4 regions of the Alicycliphilus denitrificans K601 genome follow, and region 2 is predicted to be linked to each of the others. Evidence: predicted binding sites of a transcription regulator. Region 2 holds the regulator's gene; each other region holds the start of a gene.
What was found. Region 2 encodes FNR, which switches genes on or off when oxygen is low (the NO sensors DNR and NnrR bind a similar motif). Its sites were predicted from a motif close to TTGATNNNNATCAA; they were not measured.
Positions count from the first base shown of each region.

Region 1: ALIDE2_RS21875 (PHA/PHB synthase family protein) is a predicted target of FNR. The motif match lies at 3,536-3,549, and genes of this name have one in related genera.
Region 3: cobA (uroporphyrinogen-III C-methyltransferase) is a predicted target of FNR. The motif match lies at 3,592-3,605, and genes of this name have one in related genera.
Region 4: ALIDE2_RS02305 (type IV pili methyl-accepting chemotaxis transducer N-terminal domain-containing protein) is a predicted target of FNR. The motif match lies at 1,748-1,761, and genes of this name have one in related genera.

Region 1 covers NC_015422.1:4,614,219-4,619,064, reverse strand. Annotated here, with positions in the region: gene ALIDE2_RS21885 (efflux transporter outer membrane subunit) at 1-950, opposite strand, end outside; gene fabI (enoyl-ACP reductase FabI) at 955-1,722, opposite strand; gene ALIDE2_RS21875 (PHA/PHB synthase family protein) at 1,725-3,467, opposite strand; gene ALIDE2_RS21870 (TetR/AcrR family transcriptional regulator) at 3,626-4,315, shown strand; gene ALIDE2_RS21865 (pilus assembly protein) at 4,361-4,846, opposite strand, start outside.
Region 2 covers NC_015422.1:1,174,637-1,179,482, forward strand. Annotated here, with positions in the region: gene ccoG (cytochrome c oxidase accessory protein CcoG) at 1-512, shown strand, start outside; gene ALIDE2_RS05615 (FixH family protein) at 572-850, shown strand; gene ALIDE2_RS05620 (hypothetical protein) at 938-1,225, shown strand; gene fnr (fumarate/nitrate reduction transcriptional regulator Fnr) at 1,260-2,003, opposite strand; gene hemN (oxygen-independent coproporphyrinogen III oxidase) at 2,174-3,556, shown strand; gene ALIDE2_RS05635 (sulfite exporter TauE/SafE family protein) at 3,560-4,282, shown strand; gene ALIDE2_RS05640 (cyclic di-GMP phosphodiesterase) at 4,398-4,846, shown strand, end outside.
Region 3 covers NC_015422.1:2,453,208-2,458,053, reverse strand. Annotated here, with positions in the region: gene ALIDE2_RS11730 (sensor domain-containing diguanylate cyclase) at 1-955, opposite strand, end outside; gene rng (ribonuclease G) at 1,131-2,618, opposite strand; gene cobA (uroporphyrinogen-III C-methyltransferase) at 2,700-3,527, opposite strand; gene ALIDE2_RS11715 (nitrite reductase) at 3,739-4,846, shown strand, end outside.
Region 4 covers NC_015422.1:476,496-481,341, reverse strand. Annotated here, with positions in the region: gene ALIDE2_RS02305 (type IV pili methyl-accepting chemotaxis transducer N-terminal domain-containing protein) at 1-1,714, opposite strand, end outside; gene ALIDE2_RS02300 (adenosylcobalamin-dependent ribonucleoside-diphosphate reductase) at 1,893-4,328, opposite strand; gene ALIDE2_RS02295 (ChaN family lipoprotein) at 4,595-4,846, shown strand, end outside.

The DNA.
Region 1 (4,846 bases), 1.6 Mb from region 2:
AAGGCCGCACGCGCCACGCCGATCTGTGCATGGGCTGCGCGCAGCTGCTGCTCGGCGGCCTGTATGTCGGGGCGGCGTGTGAGCAGGTCCGAGGGCAGGCCCGCGGGCAGGGGGCGCAGGGCGTCGGTGGCGGGCAGGCGCGCTCCTGCGGCCACGGGCGTGGGCGCGCCGACGATCAGGTCGAGCGCATGCTGCTGCGTGGCGCGCTGCTGTTCCAGTTGCGCGACCAGGGACCGGGCCTGCTGGTGCAGCATGCGCACCTGGGTCAGGTCGAGCCGGGAAGTGGCGCCCACTTCCATGCGCCGGCTGAAGATGCGCAGCGACTCGGCCCGGTTGTCCAGTGCCTGCCGTGCCAGGGCCAGGCGCTCGTCGGTTTCGCGCAGGGCCAGCCAGGCGTTGGCCGTCTGCGCCACCAGGCTGACCGCAGCGCCGCGCTGCGTCCATTCGGCGGCAAAGTACTGGTGCAGCGCCGCCTCGCTCAGGTTGCGCACGCGGCCCCAAAGATCCAACTCCCAGCTGCTGATGCCGGCAAAGGCGCTGTAGCTGGTCAGCGTGGCGGGCAGCGAGCTGGCCAGGGAGGTCAGGTTGTCGGGCAGGCCGATGCGCATCAGGCCGGCGCTGGCGCCCACGCTGGGCAGCTCTTCGGCGCGCTGGATGCCGTAGGCGGCGCGGGCCTCGGCCACGCGCAGCGTGGCCCGGCGCAGGTCGCGGTTGTTCGCCAGCGCCTGCTCAATCACCGCCTGCAGGGCCGGGTCGGTGAAGTAGTCGCGCCAGGCCATGTCGGCAGCCTGTGCGTTGCCTGCCTCTGCCACCCCGGCGTAGTGCGCCGGCACGGGCAGGGCCGGGGCTTCGTAGGGAGGGGCGAGCGATGTGCAGCCCGCCAGCAGCAGCGCAGCCGCCGCGCATGCGGCGTGCCGCATGCGGCCGGGTGTGTGTGTGTATGCGTTCATGTGTTCAACCCATGATGTGCACGCCGGCATCCACGTACAGCGTGCTGCCAGTGATCGAACGCGCCGTATTGCCCGCCAGGAAGGCGCACAGCGCTCCCACGTCGTCAATGTCCACCAGGCGGCCCAGCGGTGCGCGCTGCACGGCGTCGGCCATGAGCTGGTCGAACTGCGCAATGCCCGATGCCGCGCGCGTGGCCAGCGGGCCGGGCGATACGGCGTTCACGCGTATGCCCTTGGGGCCGAGCTCCGTGGCCATGTAGCGCACGCCGGACTCCAGCGCTGCCTTGACGGGGCCCATGAGCCCGTAGTTGTCGATGACCTCCGCCGCGCCCAGGTAGCTCATGGTCAGCAGGCTGCCGCCTTGCGGCATCAGCGGCTCGGCCAGCCGGGCCATGCGCAGGAAGGAATGGCAGGAGACGTCCATGGCGCGCGCGAAACCCTCGCGCGAGCAGTCGATCACGCGGCCATGCAGGTCGGCGGCCGGGGCAAAGGCAATGGAGTGCAGCACGAAGTCCAGCCGCCCCCATTGCCGGGTGATGGTGTCGAACACCGCCTCCAGCTGGCCAGGCTGCTCCACGTCCAGCGGCATCTGTATGCCGGCCTCCAGCCGCTCGGCAAGCGGCTGCACATAGGGCCTTGCCTTGTCGTTGAGCCAGGTGATGGCGAGGTCGGCGCCGGCGGCGTGGAAGGCACGCGCGCAGCCCCAGGCGATGCTGCTTTCGTTCGCAATGCCGACCACCAGCCCCTTCTTGCCTTGCAGGTTCCGGGTCATGCTCATTTTTCCAGTACGTAGTGGCCCGGCGCGTCGGCGCCCGCCTTGTAGCCGCGTGCGCCCATGTGCGGCGGTGCAACGGGCTTGCCCGAGCGTGCCTGCAGCCACTCCTGCCAGGCGGGCCACCACGAGCCCTGCGCGGCAGGCGCCGCCGCCAGCCAGTCGTCGGGCGCCATGTAGTTGCCGCCGGCGGGCCGTGTGCGCAGCTGGTAGTGGCGCCGCGGGTTGCCCGGCGGGTTGACGATGCCGGCGTTGTGTCCGCCGCTGGTCAGGGCGAAGGTGATCTCGGTCGTGGTCAGGTGGTGCAGCTTGTGCACCGAGCGCCAGGGCGCGACGTGGTCGGTGAGCGTGCCCACCATGAAGATGGGCAGCGTGATGTCGCTGAGCGAGACCGGCTTGCCGCCCACGGGGTAGCGGCCCCGGCTCAGGTCGTCGTCGAGGAGCAGCCGGCGCAGGTACTGCGCGTGCATCCTGGCCGGCATGCGCGTGGCGTCGGCGTTCCAGGCCATCAGGTCGTTCATCGGGGTGCGCTCGCCCAGCAGGTATTCATTGACCAGGCGCGACCACAGCAGGTCGTAGGAGCGCAGCATCTGGAACGCGCCCGCCATCTGGCTGGCCTTGAGGTAGCCGGTCTGGGTCATCTGCGCCTCCAGCAGGTTGACCTGGCTCTCGTCGATGAACAGGCCCAGCTCGCCCGGCTCGGAAAAATCGGTCTGCGCCGCGAACAGCGACAGCGAGGCCAGGCGCGCGTCGCCGTCGCGCGCCATCGCGGCGGCGGCGATGGCCAGCAGGGTGCCGCCCAGGCAGTAGCCCGTGGCGTGCACCTTGCGCTTGGGGACGATGGCGTTGACGGCGTCGAGCGCGGCGTGAAAGCCCAGCTTGAGGTAGTCGTCCAAGCCCAGGTCGCGGTCCTCGTAGCCGGGGTTCTTCCAGGACAGGCAGAACACCGTATGGCCCTGGTCCACCAGGTAGCGGATGAGCGAGTTGTGCGGCGACAGGTCCAGGATGTAGTACTTCATGATCCAGGCCGGCACGATCAGGACCGGCTCGGGGTGCACGGCCTCGGTCGTGGGCGTGTACTGGATCAGCTCCACCAGGCGGTTTCGCAGCACCACCTTGCCCGGCGTGACGGCCACGTCGCGGCCGACCACGAAGTCCTCCGTGCCCGCGGGGGGCTTGCCCGCGGCCAGGCGCTGCAGGTCGTCGGCCGCATTGAGCGCGCCGCGCAGCAGGTTGGCGCCGCCCTGCTGCAGCGTGCGCTGCAGCACCACCGGGTTGGTGGCCAGCTGGTTGCCGGGCGAGAAGACGTCCAGCAGCTGGCGGGCGGCGAACGCCACCACGTTCTCGTGGTGCTTCTCCACGCCCTTCACGCCGTGCGTGGCGGCGGCCCACCACTGCTGGGTGAGCAGGAACGACTGGTGCATGTAGTTGAACGGCCACTGCTGCCATTCGGGCGCCGCAAAGCGCCTGTCCTGGGCCGGGGGCTGCACGCCATGGCGCAGCTGCGGGTCGGCGCCGGCGGTCATGCGTTCGCGGGCGTAGCCGGCCAGCTCCTCGCTCTGGCGCAGGGCCAGGCGGGCCAGGGCCATGCATTTGCCGGGCGACACGGCCAGGTGCAGCGCCCAGTCGCTGGCGGCCAGCATGCCCGCAGCCGGGGAGAGCGAGAAGAACCGGCGCGCCAGCGCGGCGTGGAACTGCGTATCCAGTTGGTCGGCCAGCGCCGCTGCGGAAAAGGTGTCGGGCATGAAACGGGTCCTTCGGCGGGTGTTCGGGGAGCGCCCTGGCGACTTTAGGCGCGTTGCGCGTGTTTGATTTGACGGTCGTCAAATTAGCGCATTTTAAATACCGACTGGTCGGTAGTCAAAACGGTCAAAATACCGGCCAGACCACGATGAGAGACACCATGCAGCAACCTATCCAGCCTTCCTGCGCTGCCTCGGCCCCGCCGGCGCGGCGGCGCCTGGCGCCACAGGTGCGCGTTGCGCAGATCCTGGATGCGGCCCTGGTGGAGTTTTCCGAACGCGGCTTCGCCGCCACCACGATGGACGACATCGGCCGCCGCTGCGGCCTGTCGAAGGGGGGGCTGTATGCGCATTTCGCCAGCAAGGACGTGATCTTTGAGGCCCTGCTCCACCGTTCCCTGGCGCCCCCCGAGTGGCAGGAGCCGCCCGTGCCGCCCGTCGAGGCCGGCACGCGGGCCTTTGCGCAATGGCTGGTGGACAGGCTGTACGCGGGGCTGCTGGAGCGGCCCGCCGCGGTGGTCACGCTGCGCCTGCTGGCGGCGGAGCGGGGCCGCGTGAAGGACCTGGTGGAACTGTGGGAGCACAACGTGGTGCGGCCCAACATGGCCTTGCTCGCCGACATGCTGCGCACCCATGCCGCGCGGCTCGGCCTGCCGCCCAGCGTCATCGTGCGCGAGCCCTGGCTGGTGATAGCGCCCGTGATGTACGCGCTGCTGACGCAGATGATCCTGGGCCATGAGCCCGCCATGGGGCTGGATTGCCTGCGCAGCAGCCATGTGGAGCTGCTGTGCGAACTGCTCGATCCGCGCGAGCGGATTGCCTCAGAAAATGCACATCAAAATGGCCTATAGCGCTTGCCCATAAAGCGCTTGAAGCTCACTTTTTGATAGCTTCGGCTAATTCAGCTCCCGCCACGAAACCCGCCGCGCGCGCTTGATCGTCGTGCCGCCGCCCAGGCCCGTGCCGTCCTTCACGTCGGTCTTGTTGCCGCTGGTGCGCACGATGATCTTGGGCTTGCCATCGTCGGTGGTCACCACGCTGAAGCCGACGATCAGCGTGTCCGGGCTGTACTGCTCGCCCTTGGTCGCGCCGCCCGCCAGGCCGAACGAATACAGCCACGACGCGCCGCCCGACTTGCACTGATTGCCGTCCGGAAGAGTGGTGGCCGCCAGCAGCCGCGCGCCGTCCCACTCCATGGGCATGGCCACGCGCTCGCCCCCGGTGGGCAGGTCGGCCCACCAGCCGCCGCCCGTGGCCCAGTCCACCGTGACCGCCGCGCCGCTGGCGGTGGTGCCGGTCTTGGCGATCGTGACCTTCTTGAAGGCGCTGCTGGTGCGCACCACGCCCCAGCCCGTGGCCGTCAGCGGATCGCGGATGGCGGC
Region 2 (4,846 bases):
CCGTGATGGACAAGATGAAATACCCGCGGGGGCTGATCCGCTTCTCCACGCAGAACGGCGTCAAGAACCACTGGACCCAGTCGCAGATGCTCAAACGCGTGCTGCGTCCGCGCGTGCTGTTCTATACCAGCGTGCTGATTGTGCTTTGCATCGGGATGCTCGCTAGCTTGGTGGTGCGCACGCCTCTCAAGGTGGACGTGGTGCGCGACCGCGCGGCGCTCTCGCGCATCGTGGCTGGGGGCAAGCTGGAGAACATCTACCGGCTGCAGATCATGAATGCCACCGAAGGGGCCCAGCGCTATGTCATCAGCGCGCGTGGGCTGCCAGGGCTGGAGGTGGCTTCCGAGTCCGAGGTCGATATCGGCCCTGCGGACTCCCGCTGGGTTGCTGTGCGCCTGCAAATCCCCTACGGGTCGGCGCCACCGGGCTCGCACACGGTGTATTTCGATATCCAGGCGCAGGGCAACAAAGGGCAGGTGGCGGAGAAATCCGTATTCCTCGTCCCGCGCTGAGGGCGCGGATCCGTACCGAGTTTTTGCATGGCCCCGGAAGGGGCACGGAGATCGTAACGATGTCGAAAGATGGACCAATGAATGCAGACCCCGAGCCGCAGCCCTGGTGGAGGTACGGCCATGTGTGGCTGATCATCGCAGGCCCGGTGATCGTGGTCATTGCCGGTTTCGTCACTCTTTGGCTTGCGCTTTCCCGGCCGGACCCCGTGCTGGCGGAGGACTACTACCAACGTGGCCTGGACATCAACAAGACGCTGAAGAATGCGGACTCTGGCATGACACCCGCAATGAAAGGGCGTAACCACGCCGCCACGCCCGCGCAGGACCAGCCGCGCTGAGGTCCTAAGGGGAATCAGGGAGACGATGGCACTTTGCTTGCGCCGGGCATGGTGCTAGGCTGTCACTATGACAAGGAGACAAGCTTGATGTGGAAGCAGAGGTTGATGTGGATAGCCTGGCCCGCCTTTCTCATGGCGGGGGTCATGGAGATGGTCGTGTTTGCCTTCGTGGACCCCGAGGCGTTGCAGTGGTTCGACCAGCCCGTCACTCTTTCGAGGCAAGGCGTCTACACCGTAGCGTTCTTCGTTTTCTGGGCCATCATCATGGCGTCGAGCATGCTTACCACGATGTTGTCGCTCTCCCCCTTCGAGCTCAATCGCTGTCCGGTACCGGAGGGCGAGAGGCCGCTCGACTGTGCCAAATACATGCCCTGACATGGGCCTGGGGCTGCAGCCTGGGTGAGGGTGGTTAGAGACAGGATTGCTGGCTATTGACGATGCGCTTCAGGGCATCGGTGTCCACGATGCGTACGTGGCGTTGCCTGACCTCCACGATGCCCTCCTCGACGAACTTGGAGAAGGTGCGGCTCACGGTTTCGAGCTTGAGGCCCAGGTAGCTGCCGATTTCCTCGCGCGTCATGCGCAACACCAGTTCCGATTGGGAAAACCCCCGCGCATGCAAGCGCTGCACCAGATTCAACAGGAAGGCGGCAAGGCGCTCCTCGGCCCGCATGCTTCCCAGGAGCAGCATGACGCCGTGTTCGCGGACGATCTCACGGCTCATGATCTTGTGCACATGGTTTTGCAGTGCGGTGACTTCGCGGGACAGTTCTTCGATGCGGTCGAACGGCATGACGCAGACCTCGGCGTCTTCCAGGGCCACGGCATCGCAGGTGTGCCGATCGTTCACTATGCCATCTAGGCCGATGATTTCTCCGGCCATCTGAAAACCCGTCACTTGGTCGCGTCCATCCTCCGTGGCCACGCAGGTCTTGAAGAAGCCCGTGCGAATGGCGAACAGGGATGCGAATGGTTCGCCGTTGCGAAACAACGTGCCGCCACGCTTGACCTTGCGGCGCACGGCGACGACGTCATCGATGCGCTTGAGTTGCTGCTCATCCAGCCCGACGGGCATGCACAGTTCGCGCAAGTTGCAGTTTGAACAGGCAACTTTGATGGATTGCAGGTTGGAATGTGTGGAAACCCTATTCATGTCGCGAGCTTACATCTGAACGCCGTCGAGGCATGGAATGTCACGGATCGTTCGAAGACTTTGATCCAAAGTCAATTGTCCCCATCCGGACCGCATGGGTGCTTGATCAACATCAAGAACGCCCTGGGGACTCTACGGCACAGTACGCCGCAAATGCAAGGAATCCCACCATGACAGTCGTTACAACAGAGCTCTTGCGTCGTTTTGACGTGCCTGGGCCGCGCTACACCTCCTACCCGACAGCAGACCGTTTCGTGGAGGCATTTGGTGAAAAGGAGTACATCCTAGCCCTGCAGCAGCGTCGCGTGGGGTCGGCGGCCAAGGCGATGCCCCTGTCCCTCTACGTGCATATTCCGTTTTGCGAATCCCTGTGCTACTACTGTGCCTGTAACAAGATCATTACACGGCATCCGGAGCGGGCCGAGGTCTATTTGCGGTACTTGAGCCGCGAGATCGACCTGCACACCGCGCACTGCGGCGTGGGGCAGCACGTGAGTCAGCTGCATTTCGGCGGCGGCACGCCCACCTTCCTGTCTGACGACGGCCTGCGCGAACTCATAGGCATGCTCAAGCGCAGCTTCGTGCTGGTGCCAGGGGGCGAGTATTCGATCGAAGTGGATCCTCGCACCGTGGACGAGAAGCGGCTTGCCTTGCTGGCCGAGCTGGGTTTCAACCGGCTCAGCTTCGGGGTGCAGGATTTCGATCCCGAGGTGCAGAAGGCGGTGCATCGCATACAGCCTGCCGAGAAGGTATTCGCGCTGATCGAGAGCGCACGCAAGCTGGGCTTCGAGTCGGTGAACGTGGACCTGATCTATGGCCTGCCGCGCCAGACGCCGGAGTCTTTCGACCGGACCCTGGCGCAGGTGGCGCAACTGCGGCCCGACCGCATCGCGCTGTATGCCTACGCCCATCTGCCCGAACGCTTCAAGTCGCAACGGCGCATCATTTCCGCAGAGCTGCCCATGGCCTCGGCCAAGGTGTCGATGCTGGCGCGCTCCATCGACGTGTTCATGAATGCGGGCTATGTGTACGTGGGCATGGACCACTTCGCGCTGCCCGAGGATGCCCTGGCTGTGGCCAAGCGCCAGGGGCGGCTGCACCGCAATTTCCAGGGGTACAGCACCCAGCCTGACTGCGACCTGATCGCGCTTGGCGTTTCCGCCATCGGGCGGGTGGGCGCAACGTACAGCCAGAACGTCAAGACGCTGGACGAGTATTACGACGCGATCAACCATGGGCACCTGCCCATAGTGCGAGGCCTGGCCTTGACCAGGGACGACCTGGTGCGCCGCGCGGTCATCATGGCCCTGATGTGCCAGGGGGAGGTGCTGTTCGAGCCGGTCGAGCAGTCCTGGCTCATCGATTTTCGCCGCTATTTCGAGGCCGAGCTGCAGCAGCTCGAAGAAATGGCGGAGCAGGGTCTGGTGAAGGTCGGCGCCGAGGGCATCGAGGTCACCACGATGGGCTGGTTCTTCGTGCGTGGCGTGGCGATGGTGTTCGACAAGTACTTGCAGGCGGACCGCAATCGGGCACGTTTCTCGCGCATCATCTGATCCATGTTGCTGGCGCTGGCTTCGACGGCATTCTTCATGGGCTTGATGGGCGGGACGCATTGTCTCGTCATGTGCGCAGCGCCCTGCGCCGCCTTGACGGGGGCGGGTGGCGCCCCGGGTGGTAGCGAGCAGGTCGTGCGCTGGATGCCGCGCGGATCCGTGGCGCAGCGCACCGTCGGATTCCATCTGGGGCGGTTGACGGGCTATGGCGTGGCGGGCGCCCTGGCCGCCTTCGCCATGGAACGGCTGGCGTGGCTGAGCCAAGGCAGCGCCGCGCTGCGCCCCGTCTGGACCATGTTCCATGTGCTGATCCTCGCCTGGGGCTTGTTGATGATGCTGCAGGTGCGCCAGCCTGTATGGCTGGAAGGCGCCGGCAGGGCGGTCTGGGGCAGGGTGCGATCTCTGGTATCCCGGCCTGGAGGCCTGTTCGTGACCGGCTGTGCCTGGGCGCTGCTGCCTTGCGGCCTGCTCTACACCGCGTTGCTCACCGCAGCATTGAGCGGCAGCGTTCAGCGTGGCGCCCTGTGCATGGTGCTGTTTGGCGTTGGCAGTGGTGTCTGGCTGGTGGTCGGGCCTGTGGCGTGGGGCAGGTTTCGTGCACGCGTCAACGGTGTTGCGGGCACATGGGGGCCCAGGATTGCGGGTCTGGTGCTTTTCACGCTGGGGGCTGGGGCCTTGTGGATGGATGTGGTGCACGGGCAGCCCGCCCCGTGGTGTTTGCCCTGAGCCGCATTTGTCGCCAGCGATCATTTTGTTGTTTGTAACTAATACGCAACGCTGGTAACTGACCATAATGCTTCGGTAAGATGGGCGCGAGTGGATATGCCCTCTGCAAACTGAAGTGGACCAATCCGTACTGATTGATATCGATGCCCTCCGCGTGGGCATGTTCATCCAACTCGAAGTGGGCTGGATGAACCATCCCTTTCCGATGAACAGCTTCAGAATCTCCTCGCATGAGCAGATTCGCGTTTTGCGGGACTTGGGACTGAAATCCGTACGCCACATTCCGGCCAAGAGCACGGCCCTGGCGCAAACGCCTTCAGAGGCGCTCGAGCGGATGGCGGACGTGCAGCCGGAGCAGGACGATGTCGGTGAGCCCGCTGTCGAACGGCTGGGGCGCAGCACCACGGCGCAGGCCGGTGTACGGGCGCTATACAACGCCACGCAGCAACGTTGCAGGCAGCGCTACCAGGAGGCTGCCACCGTCTATGAGTCGGTCTGCGCCGGGGTGCAGGCGGCGCCGCAAAAGGTGCGCGAACAGGCGGAATCCCTGGTCCGCGCGTGCGT
Region 3 (4,846 bases), 1.3 Mb from region 2:
TGAAGCTGACCGCCACCACCGAGAAGAACGACAGCGCCATCCACAGGTCGGCCTTGCGGTGGGAGCGCCATGCCCAGCGGATGGCGGCCACGGCCAGCAGCGGCCCGAACAGCACGAAAGGCACGTACAACAGTGCGACGACGGTGCGGTTGCTGCCGCTGAGCCACACGACCGCGGGCCCCAGCAGCATGAACGCGATAAGCCCGCGCCGCGCCCAGGGCCAGTCGCGGCGGAAGAAGGACAGCACCGTGAGCATCAAGAGAGGCACCATAGCCTGGTTGACGCTGAACACGAACCAGCTGAAGAACTGCGGCGGCACGGGCGGCGCGGTGAGCGTGTAGTTGAGGTTGCTCAGCGCGATGGCCAGGGCCGTGGCGCCGAACCATCCATAAAGGCACTCCCCGCGCAGCGCCAGCGACACGCACAGCGCGATGCCTCCCATGCAGAACGCCGCCCAGGCCAGGCCATTGGCCACGGTCACCTGCTCGAACCGGCGCCACCCGTACGGGCCGTCGCCAAACAGGCGCGCCGGCCCTATGCTGACGCTCGACAGGCCGTTCATCTGGCGACTGGTGGCGAAGATCTCGAACTCCAGCGTGTTGGCCCCGGCCCGCCATTGACTGGCGGGCAGCACGAACAGGTAGGGGCGGTGCAGGCAGCGCAGCTGCTCCAGCGCGCCGAGGTCGCAGGCGCCGACACGTTCGCCGTTGAGCATGAGCCGGCCCGCCAGGCTCATCTTGGGTACGTAGACGCCCAGCGGCTCGTCCTCCGCGGCCGCGACGGCCGCCGCCGGCAGCTCGAAGTCCAGGCGGTAGCGCACGCGGCTGCCCTCGGGGGCGAAGTCGGCGGGGCCGAGCACGTGCGGAAGGGTGACCTCCTGCGTGCCCGCCAGCGAAGTGAGCACCGCCGCGCGGAGCACCTGGGGCTGCGCCGCCAGGGCGCCGGCGCACGGCATGCCCCAGAGCCAGCACAGCAGGACCGGCCACCATCCGCGCCGGACAAGGGAAAGGCAGAAGAACCGTTGCATGCGTGGGAAGGCGCCAAGTACCCCGCAGTTCCGGGGGGTTCGCCGGTATCGGCAGGTAAAACGGCGGATTATCCTACGCGCCGCCCCTGCGGCCCTCCCGGAATTAAAGGAGCACGATGTCGTACTCCTCCGGGCCCACGGCCGTCTCGGCCTGCAGCGAGATCGGCTTGCCGATGAAGTCCGACAGGCCGGCCAAGTGTTGGCTCTCCTCATCCAGGAACAGCTCCACCACCTTCGGGGAGGCGATCACGCGGAATTCGCGCGGGTTGAACTGGCGCGCCTCGCGCAGCACCTCGCGCAGGATGTCGTAGCACACGGTGCGCGCGGTCTTGACCTCGCCCACGCCATGGCACGTGGGGCATGGCTCGCAGAGCATGTGCGCGAGCGACTCGCGCGTGCGCTTGCGCGTCATCTCCACCAGGCCCAGCTGCGAAAAGCCGCCCACCATGGTCTTGACCCGGTCGCGCGCGAGCTGCTTCTTGAACTCGGCGAGCACGGCCGCCTGGTGGTCCTCGCGCAGCATGTCGATGAAGTCCGCGATCACGATGCCGCCCAGGTTGCGCAGGCGCAGCTGGCGCGCGATGGCGCCGGCGGCCTCCAGGTTGGTCTTGAAAATGGTGTCGTCGAAGTTGCGCGCCCCCACGTAGCCGCCGGTGTTCACGTCGATGGTGGTGAGCGCCTCGGTCTGGTCCACGATGAGGTAGCCGCCGGACTTCAGGTCCACGCGCCGGCCCAGCGCGCGGGCGATTTCCTCGTCGATCGCGTAGAGGTCGAAGATCGGCCGCTCGCCCTTGTACAGCTGCAGCTTGGCCACCGCCGCCGGCATGAAGTCGCGCCCGAACTTCTGCAGCGCTGCGAACTGCTCGCGCGAGTCCAGGCGTATGCTCTGCGTCTCCTCGCCCACTAGGTCGCGCAGCACGCGCTGCAGCAGGTTCAGGTCCTGGTACAGCAGCGAGGTCGGCGGACGACTCAGCGCCGCCTGGCGGATGCCGGCCCAGGTCTTGCGCAGATAGGCGATGTCCTCGGCGAGCTCCGCGTCGCTGGCGTCCTCGCCGTTGGTGCGCAGGATGAAGCCTCCGCCGCCGCCCGTGGACTTGTCGCCCGCCAGCGCCTGCAGCCGCGCGCGCAGCGCGTCGCGCTCCTCCTGGGGAATCTTCTGCGAGATGCCGATGTGGTCGTCCTGCGGCAGGAACACCAGCAGCCGCCCGGCGATGCTGATCTGGGTGGAAAGCCGCGCGCCCTTGCTGCCGATCGGATCCTTGATGACCTGGACCATCAGCGACTGGCCCTCGAAGACCTGCTTCTCGATCGGCACGGGCGGCTCGTTCTTGCGTGCGAACATGGGCGCTTCGCCCCCCTCCTGGCGCTGCCATACGTCGGCCACGTGCAGGAATGCGGCGCGCTCCAGTCCTATGTCGATGAAGGCCGACTGCATGCCGGGCAACACGCGCGAGACCTTGCCCAGGTACACGTTGCCGACCAGGCCGCGCTCAAGGGCGCGCTCCACGTGCAGCTCCTGCACGGCGCCGTTTTCGACCACCGCCACGCGCGTTTCCTGTGGCGACCAGTTGATGAGAATGTCTTGTTGCATGGGCTTTGCGGGATGAGGCGCCCATGATGCCCGAAACCAGCCCGCGCCACGGGCCGGATGACTATCCCCAAGCGGGCTGTTTCACAGCATCGTTGCCGCCTGCATGCCCCGCATCAGCTGCGGCTGCAGCGCCACCACCTCGCCCACTACGATGAGCGCCGGCGGCCGCACCCGGTGCTGCTGCGCCAGGGCGGGCAATTCCTGCAGCGTGCCGGTGATGCAGCGCTGGCCGGGCAGCGACGCCTGCTCCACCAGGGCCGCAGGCATGCTGGCGGGCAGGCCGTGGCGCACGAGCTGCTCGCAGATCACGGGCAGCGTGCCCATGCCCATGTAGATCACCACGGTCTGGCGCGGGCGGGCCAGCGCCTCCCAGTCCAGCGCCACCTCGTTGTCGCCGCGCAGATGGCCGGTGGCGAACACCAGCGTGGCCGCGTGGTCACGGTGCGTCAGGGGGATGCCGGCGCAGGCACCCGCCCCCTGGGCGGCCGTGATGCCGGGCACCACGTCGAAGGCGATGCCGGCCTCGGCCAGGGCCTGAGCCTCCTCACCGCCGCGTCCGAAGATGAAGCCATCGCCGCCCTTGAGGCGCACCAAGTTGCGCCCGCTGCGCGCCAGGCGCACCATGAGGTCGATGATGGACTCCTGGGGCAGCGTGTGGTGCGAGGACTCCTTGCCCACGTAGATCAGGTCGGCATCCTCGGCCACGTAGCGCAGCACCTCCTTGCCGACCAGATGGTCGTAGAGCACCAGGCGGGCGCCGCGCAAGGCCTTGACCGCGCGCAAGGTGAGCAGTTCCGGATCGCCCGGTCCGGCGCCTACCAGGGTCACGCGCCCCGGGGGAGTGGGCATGCCAGGCGCGCCCGCGGCGGGTGCGGCGGTGAACCAGCGTGCATCTTCTATGAAGCTCATGTCGGCCTTTCTTGGCTGATCGTGGGGTGGGCTCTATTGTTCAAAGACCACACCACGCCCGTCCTTGAACCAGTTCAAGGACAGTTTGCAATGTCCGCGGCGACGATATGGTCACTCGCACAAAGAGGGGAATGGACAGCGACCTCGCGAGATGGTCCCTTGCATCCGCAGGGGCCACCCAAGCGCTGATCCGCGACGCAGAGGACCCACAATGACAGCAAAGAGGATTGCCAGGCTGGTTGCGCTTGCGGCCGCCACCCTGGTGTCGGCCACAGCAATGGCGCAAGGCAGCAAGCCCGTATCCGAGGCCGAAAAGAACTACCAGGCAGGCAGTTCGCCCTTGGTCAACGAGCCCATGTACCAGAGCATGAACCCCAAGGCCCCGCCGATGACGCAGGCGGAGTTCGACCTGGCTCGCAAGATCTACTTCGAGCGCTGCGCGGGCTGCCACGGCGTGCTGCGCAAGGGTGCCACCGGCAAGCCGCTGACTCCCGACATCACTCTGGCCAAGGGCACGGATTACCTCAAGGTCTTCATCGCCTACGGCTCGCCCGCCGGTATGCCCAACTGGCTGACCTCCGGCGAAATGGATGAGAAGCAGGTCGACCTGATGGCCCGCTACATCCAGCAGGACCCTCCCACACCGCCCGAGTGGAGCCTTGCCGACGCCAAGAACACCTGGAAGGTCATCATCCCGCCGGAGAAGCGTCCGACGAAGAAGATGAACAAGTACAACATCGACAACCTCTTCTCCACCACGCTGCGCGACACGGGCGAGGTGGCGCTGATCGACGGCGACACCAAGGAGATCATCAACATCGTCAAGACCGGCTACGCGGTGCACATCTCGCGCATGTCGGCCTCGGGGCGCTACCTGTTCGTGATCGGCCGCGACGCCAAGATCAACATGATCGACCTGTGGATGGAAAAGCCCGACAACGTGGCCGAGATCCGCGTAGGCCTGGAGGCACGCTCGGTCGACACCTCCAAGTTCAAGGGCTACGAGGACAAGCTGGCCATCGCCGGCTCCTACTGGCCGCCACAGTTCACCATCATGGACGGCAACACGCTGGAGCCGCTGAAGATCGTCTCCACGCGCGGCATGGTCGTGGGCACGCAGGAATACCACCCCGAGCCGCGCGTGGCCTCCATCGTGGCCTCGCACTACAAGCCCGAGTTCGTTGTGAACGTCAAGGAGACGGGCAAGACGATGATGGTTGACTACTCCAACCTGAATGCGCTCAAGATGACCGAGATCGGCTCGGCGCCATTCCTGCACGACGGTGGCTGGGACTCGTCCAAGCGCTACTTCATGGTGG
Region 4 (4,846 bases), 700 kb from region 2:
AGCCGCTGCCGTCGTCCTGCACCTCGAAGCGCCAGGGGTGGCGCTGCACGCGCAGCTGCACGTGGCGCGCGCCGGCGTGCTTGCGCACGTTCGACAGCGCTTCCTGCACGATGTGCAGCACCTGGATCTGCACGTCGGGCGCCAGCGGCAGGCCCTGGCCCGACATGGACAGCGCCGCGGCCACGCCCGTCTGGTGCTCGAACTTGGAGAGCGTGGCGCGCAGCGCCTCCTCGATGTCCTCGTCCTGGGTGCGCGTGCGAAAGTGCACCAGCAGCTCGCGCACGTCGGCATAGCACTCGCGCACGCCCACGTCGAGCTCGGCCATGCTGCGGTCGCGGGCCTCGGTGTTGCCCTTGGCCACGGCGTCGCGCAGCAGCTGGGTCTGGATCTTGAGAAAGGCCAGCGACTGGGCGATCGAGTCGTGCAGCTCGCGCGCGATCAGGCTGCGCTCCTCGGCCACGGCGGCCTCGCGTTCGAGCGCCGTGGCGCGCAGCCCCTCCATGGAACTCGCCAGGTGCCGCGCCATGGTGGACAGCAGCTCGCGCATGTCCTCGGACAGGTCCAGCGTGGTGCGGAAGAACAGCGTCACCTCGCCCAGCAGCCGCTGGTGCAGCTGCACGGGGATGCTGACCACGGTCTCGTAGCCGGCCTCGCGGCAGTGCGGCAGCTGCAGCCTTCCCGCCGGGACGATGGGGATCACGCGCATGCGCGCCCGTTCCTGCGCCTGGCCGCATTCGCAGGTGCCGGTGTTCAGGCAGTGCTCCTCCTCAGCCAGGGACTTGGGCAGGCCGTCGGCGGCCAGCAGCACGTAGCGCTGGTTGGCCTCGTCCGACCAGCGCAGCGCGGCGGCATCGCAGCCGGCCACGCTGCGGATCTGCTGCACGAAGCCCTGGGCCAGGGCCTCCAGGCTGCCGGCCTCGCCCGCCAGCGCGCTCACGGCGTAGAGCGCGGACAGGCGCTGGTTGCGCACCTCGATGGTGGCGGTCTTCTCGCGCACCTTGCGCTCCAGGCCCTCGTGCGAGGCCTGCAGCGCATGCGCCATGAGGTTGAAGCCGGCCGCCAGCTGGCCGAACTCGTCCTCCGTCTCCACCTCCAGGCGCGTGCCCAGGTCGCCCTGGCGCACGCGGCCAAGCGCCTGCTGCAGCCGCGTCACGGGATTGAGCACCAGCAGATAGCTCAGCGCCATGAAGGCCACGGCCGAACCTATGGCCAGGGCCACGAGAAACAGGTGGAACAGGTGCAGCACCGCGGTCCAGCGCATGATGCGCACCTCGATGGCCTGCACGAAGCCGTCGATCTCGCTCACGAAGGCGTCGCCGCGCGCCACGGCGGCGGCGCCGCTCTCCTGCGGCAGGGACATCTTCCATTCCTGCTGCAGCAAAAGCCATTGCGAGCGGATGTGCTCGTACTGCGTGCGGGTCTCGTCGTTCCAGGGCACGAACAGGGGGCGCGCGGGGTCCCCGGTGCGCAGCAGCTCCAGCCCGTCGTTGAAGCGCTGCTTCAGCCGCGCGAATTCCTGGGGCGATTCGTTCTGCTGCGCCAGGATCATGCGCAGCATGTTCATGCGCAGGCGGCCCGCCTCATTGACGGCCGCTGCGCCGCCCTCGAGCTGCCAGGTGACCCACAGCGTGAAGCCGATGGAGGCCAGGGCCACGAGCAGGAACACCGTGCCCATGGCCAGCAGCTTGGTCGACAGCGTGGGTTTCTTGCGCATGGCGCGAGTGTAGGCGTCTGGCCGCGGGGCGTCTTGACCATCATCAGGCCGCCCATGCCATCCATGCGGGCTATGCCGCCACTGGTCAAATCAGACCTTACGGCGTATGCAGCAGGCGCAAATAGCTATCTTTTGAATAGCATCCGCGCCTTGCCGCCGCGCGGGGTCGTGCACGAGGTCAGCCGCAGCTGCCCAGGGCGCCGCACTGGGTGCAGTAGTCGCAGCCGTCCTTGCGGATCACGGCGTGGGCGCCGCATTCCTGGCATTTCTTGCCGGCCATGGCAGGCGGCATGCCGGCGGGCATGTCGGGCTCGTCCAGCGGCAGCACCTGCTGCTGCGGCGCCTCGGCGCGGCGCGCCAGGATGTTCTGCACGGCATAGGCGACGGCGGCCACCTCGGAGTCGTGCCACAGCGGCACCTGGGCGCCGTCGGCACGCTGGTAGGTGCCCAGGCGCACGGGGCCGCGGTCCCAGGCCACCTTGCGCATGTCGGACAGCGCGCGCTCCAGGAAGCCGCCGCGCGCGGCCAGCGACAAGAGGCGCATGCTGGAGGTGATCCACTGCTGCGACTCGCTGCTCTGGCCCACGGGCATGAAGAACTCGATGGCGCGGTCCACCGTGCCGCCATGCCCGTCGGGCACGGGCAGGAAGGAGACGATGAGGTACAGGCGCTTGTGCCCTTCCTGCGTCCAGTATTCGATCTTCTCGGCCACGGCCGACAGGCCGCCCTTGGGCCGGCTCTCGATCACGACGCGCATCGGATCGAAGGGCTGGACCGGCTCGGGCGCGGGCTCGCTCTTGGCGGGCTTGGCCTCGGCGGCCGGCACCTCCAGCACCGCGCCCAGGATGCTGTTGGGGCGGTAGGTGGCCAGGCCCTTCAGGCCCGAGTGCCAGGCCTGCATGTACAGGCCCTTGAAGTCGTCGTAGGGGTAGTCCTCGGGCACGTTGACGGTCTTGGAGATGGCCGTGTCCACATAGGGCTGCACGGCCTCCATCATGGCCACATGGTCGGCGGCGGCCATGTCCATGGCGCTCACGAAGTACGCGGGCAGCTGGTTCACGTCGCCGCCCAGCGTCTTGTACAAGCGCCAGGCGTAGTCCTCGACCACGTATTCGCTCTTGCTGCCGTCGGCCTCGCGTTTCCTGCGCGTGTAGGTCCAGGAGAACGGCGGCTCGATGCCGTTGGAGGCGTTGTCCGCGAAAGCCAGGCTCACCGTGCCCGTAGGCGCGATGGACAGCAGGTGGCTGTTGCGGATGCCGTGCTTACGAATCTGCTTCTGGATGTCCTCGGGCAGGCGGCTGGCGAAGGTGCCCTTGGCCAGGTAGCCGTCGGCCTGGAACTTGGGGAAGGCGCCCTTTTCCTTGGCCAGCTCCACGGAGGCGCGGTAGGCGGCGTTGCGCATGCGCTCGGCGATCTTCACGGCCATGTCGCGCCCGTCCTGGCGGTCGTAGCGCTTGCACAGCATGGCCAGGGTGTTGCCCATGCCGGTGAAGCCCACGCCGATGCGGCGCTTGGCGGCGGCCTCGGCCTGCTGCTGCGGCAGCGGCCAGAAGGTGACGTCGAGCACATTGTCGAGCGCCCGCACCTGGGTCGCCACGGCCTGCTCGAAGGCGTCGAAGTCGAACGACGCCTCGCCATGCAGGCCGAAGGGGTTGCGCACGAAGCGCGTGAGGATGATGGGCCCCAGGTCGCAGCAGCCATAGGGCGGCAGCGGCTGCTCGCCGCAGGGGTTGGTGGCCTGGATGGTCTCGGTGTAGTGCAGGTTGTTGTCGGTGTTGATCTGGTCCAGGAACAGGATGCCGGGCTCGGCGAAGTCGTAGGCCGACTTCATGATGGTGTCCCACAGTTCGCGCGCGCGCACCGTGCGGTAAATCCACTGGCCGTCGGCGCGCTGGCGCGCGCCCTCCTTGAGCAGTTCGGCGCCCGGAGCAGCGCTGTGCACCAGCTCCCATTCGCGGTCCTGCTCCACGGCCTGCATGAAGGCGTCGGGCACGCCCACCGAGACGTTGAAGTTGTTCCAGCGCCCGGGCGTGCGCTTGGCGGTGATGAAGTCCAGCACGTCCGGGTGGTCGATGCGCAGCACACCCATCTGCGCGCCGCGGCGCGCGCCCGCGCTCTCCACGGTGGAGCAGGACTGGTCGAACACGTTGATGTAGCTGCACGGCCCCGAGGCCATGGACGCCGTGCCCTTGACCATGGCGCCGCGCGGGCGGATGCGCGAGAAGTCGTAGCCCACGCCGCCGCCGCGGCGCATGGTCTCGGCGGCCTCGCGCAGGGCCTCGTAGATGCCGGGGTAGCCGGCATCGTCCACGCCCTGGATGCAGTCGCCCACGGGCTGCACGAAGCAGTTGATCAGGGTGGCCTGGATGTCGGTGCCGGCGGCGCTCATGATGCGCCCCGCGCCGATGGCGCCGGCGCGCAGGTTGTCCAGGAAGCGCGCCTGCATGGCCTCGCGGATGTCCTCGCGCTCCACCGAGGCCAGGGCCCGAGCCACGCGGCGGAACAGGTCCTCGACATCGCTCTCGCCGTCCTTGAAGTATTTCTCCTTCAGCACATCCATGCTGATGGGCTGGGTGGACAGGCTGGGGGCGAGGTCGGTGGTTTCACGTTGCATGGATGGGGCTCCGAAAGGGGGTCTGACGGGCACGCCGCGACCCGGGCGCGGCGGCAATCCCCGTTTGTACACCGGCCGGAGGCCCCCTGCCCCGAACCCGTATCAAGACCCTGCGCCAACCGCCCGCGGCATGCCCCGGCTTCCTTCTATTCCTGTAGCACGCCAGCCTCGGCCCATGGGAAATTGCGCGCATTACGGGCCCGATTCGCGGCGGCGCAAGAGGAATTTACGATCGGTTGCATTGCCGCCACGCCTACCATCCCGGCATGCGACCGACCATCCCCCGCCTCCCCCGCCCGGGCAGCCTGCTGCCCCCTTTGCTGCTCGCCCTGCTCCTGCTGCCCGGCTGCGCGGCCCTCCCTTCCGCACCGCCGCCCCTTGACGCCGCCTGGCAGGCGCAGCTCGAGCGCTGGCCCGCCGTGGACGCGCTGCTGCTGGGCGAGCAGCACGATGCCGCCGCCCACCAGCGCTGGCAGCAGGGCACCGTGCGCTGGCTGGCCGAGCGCGGCCGCCTGGCG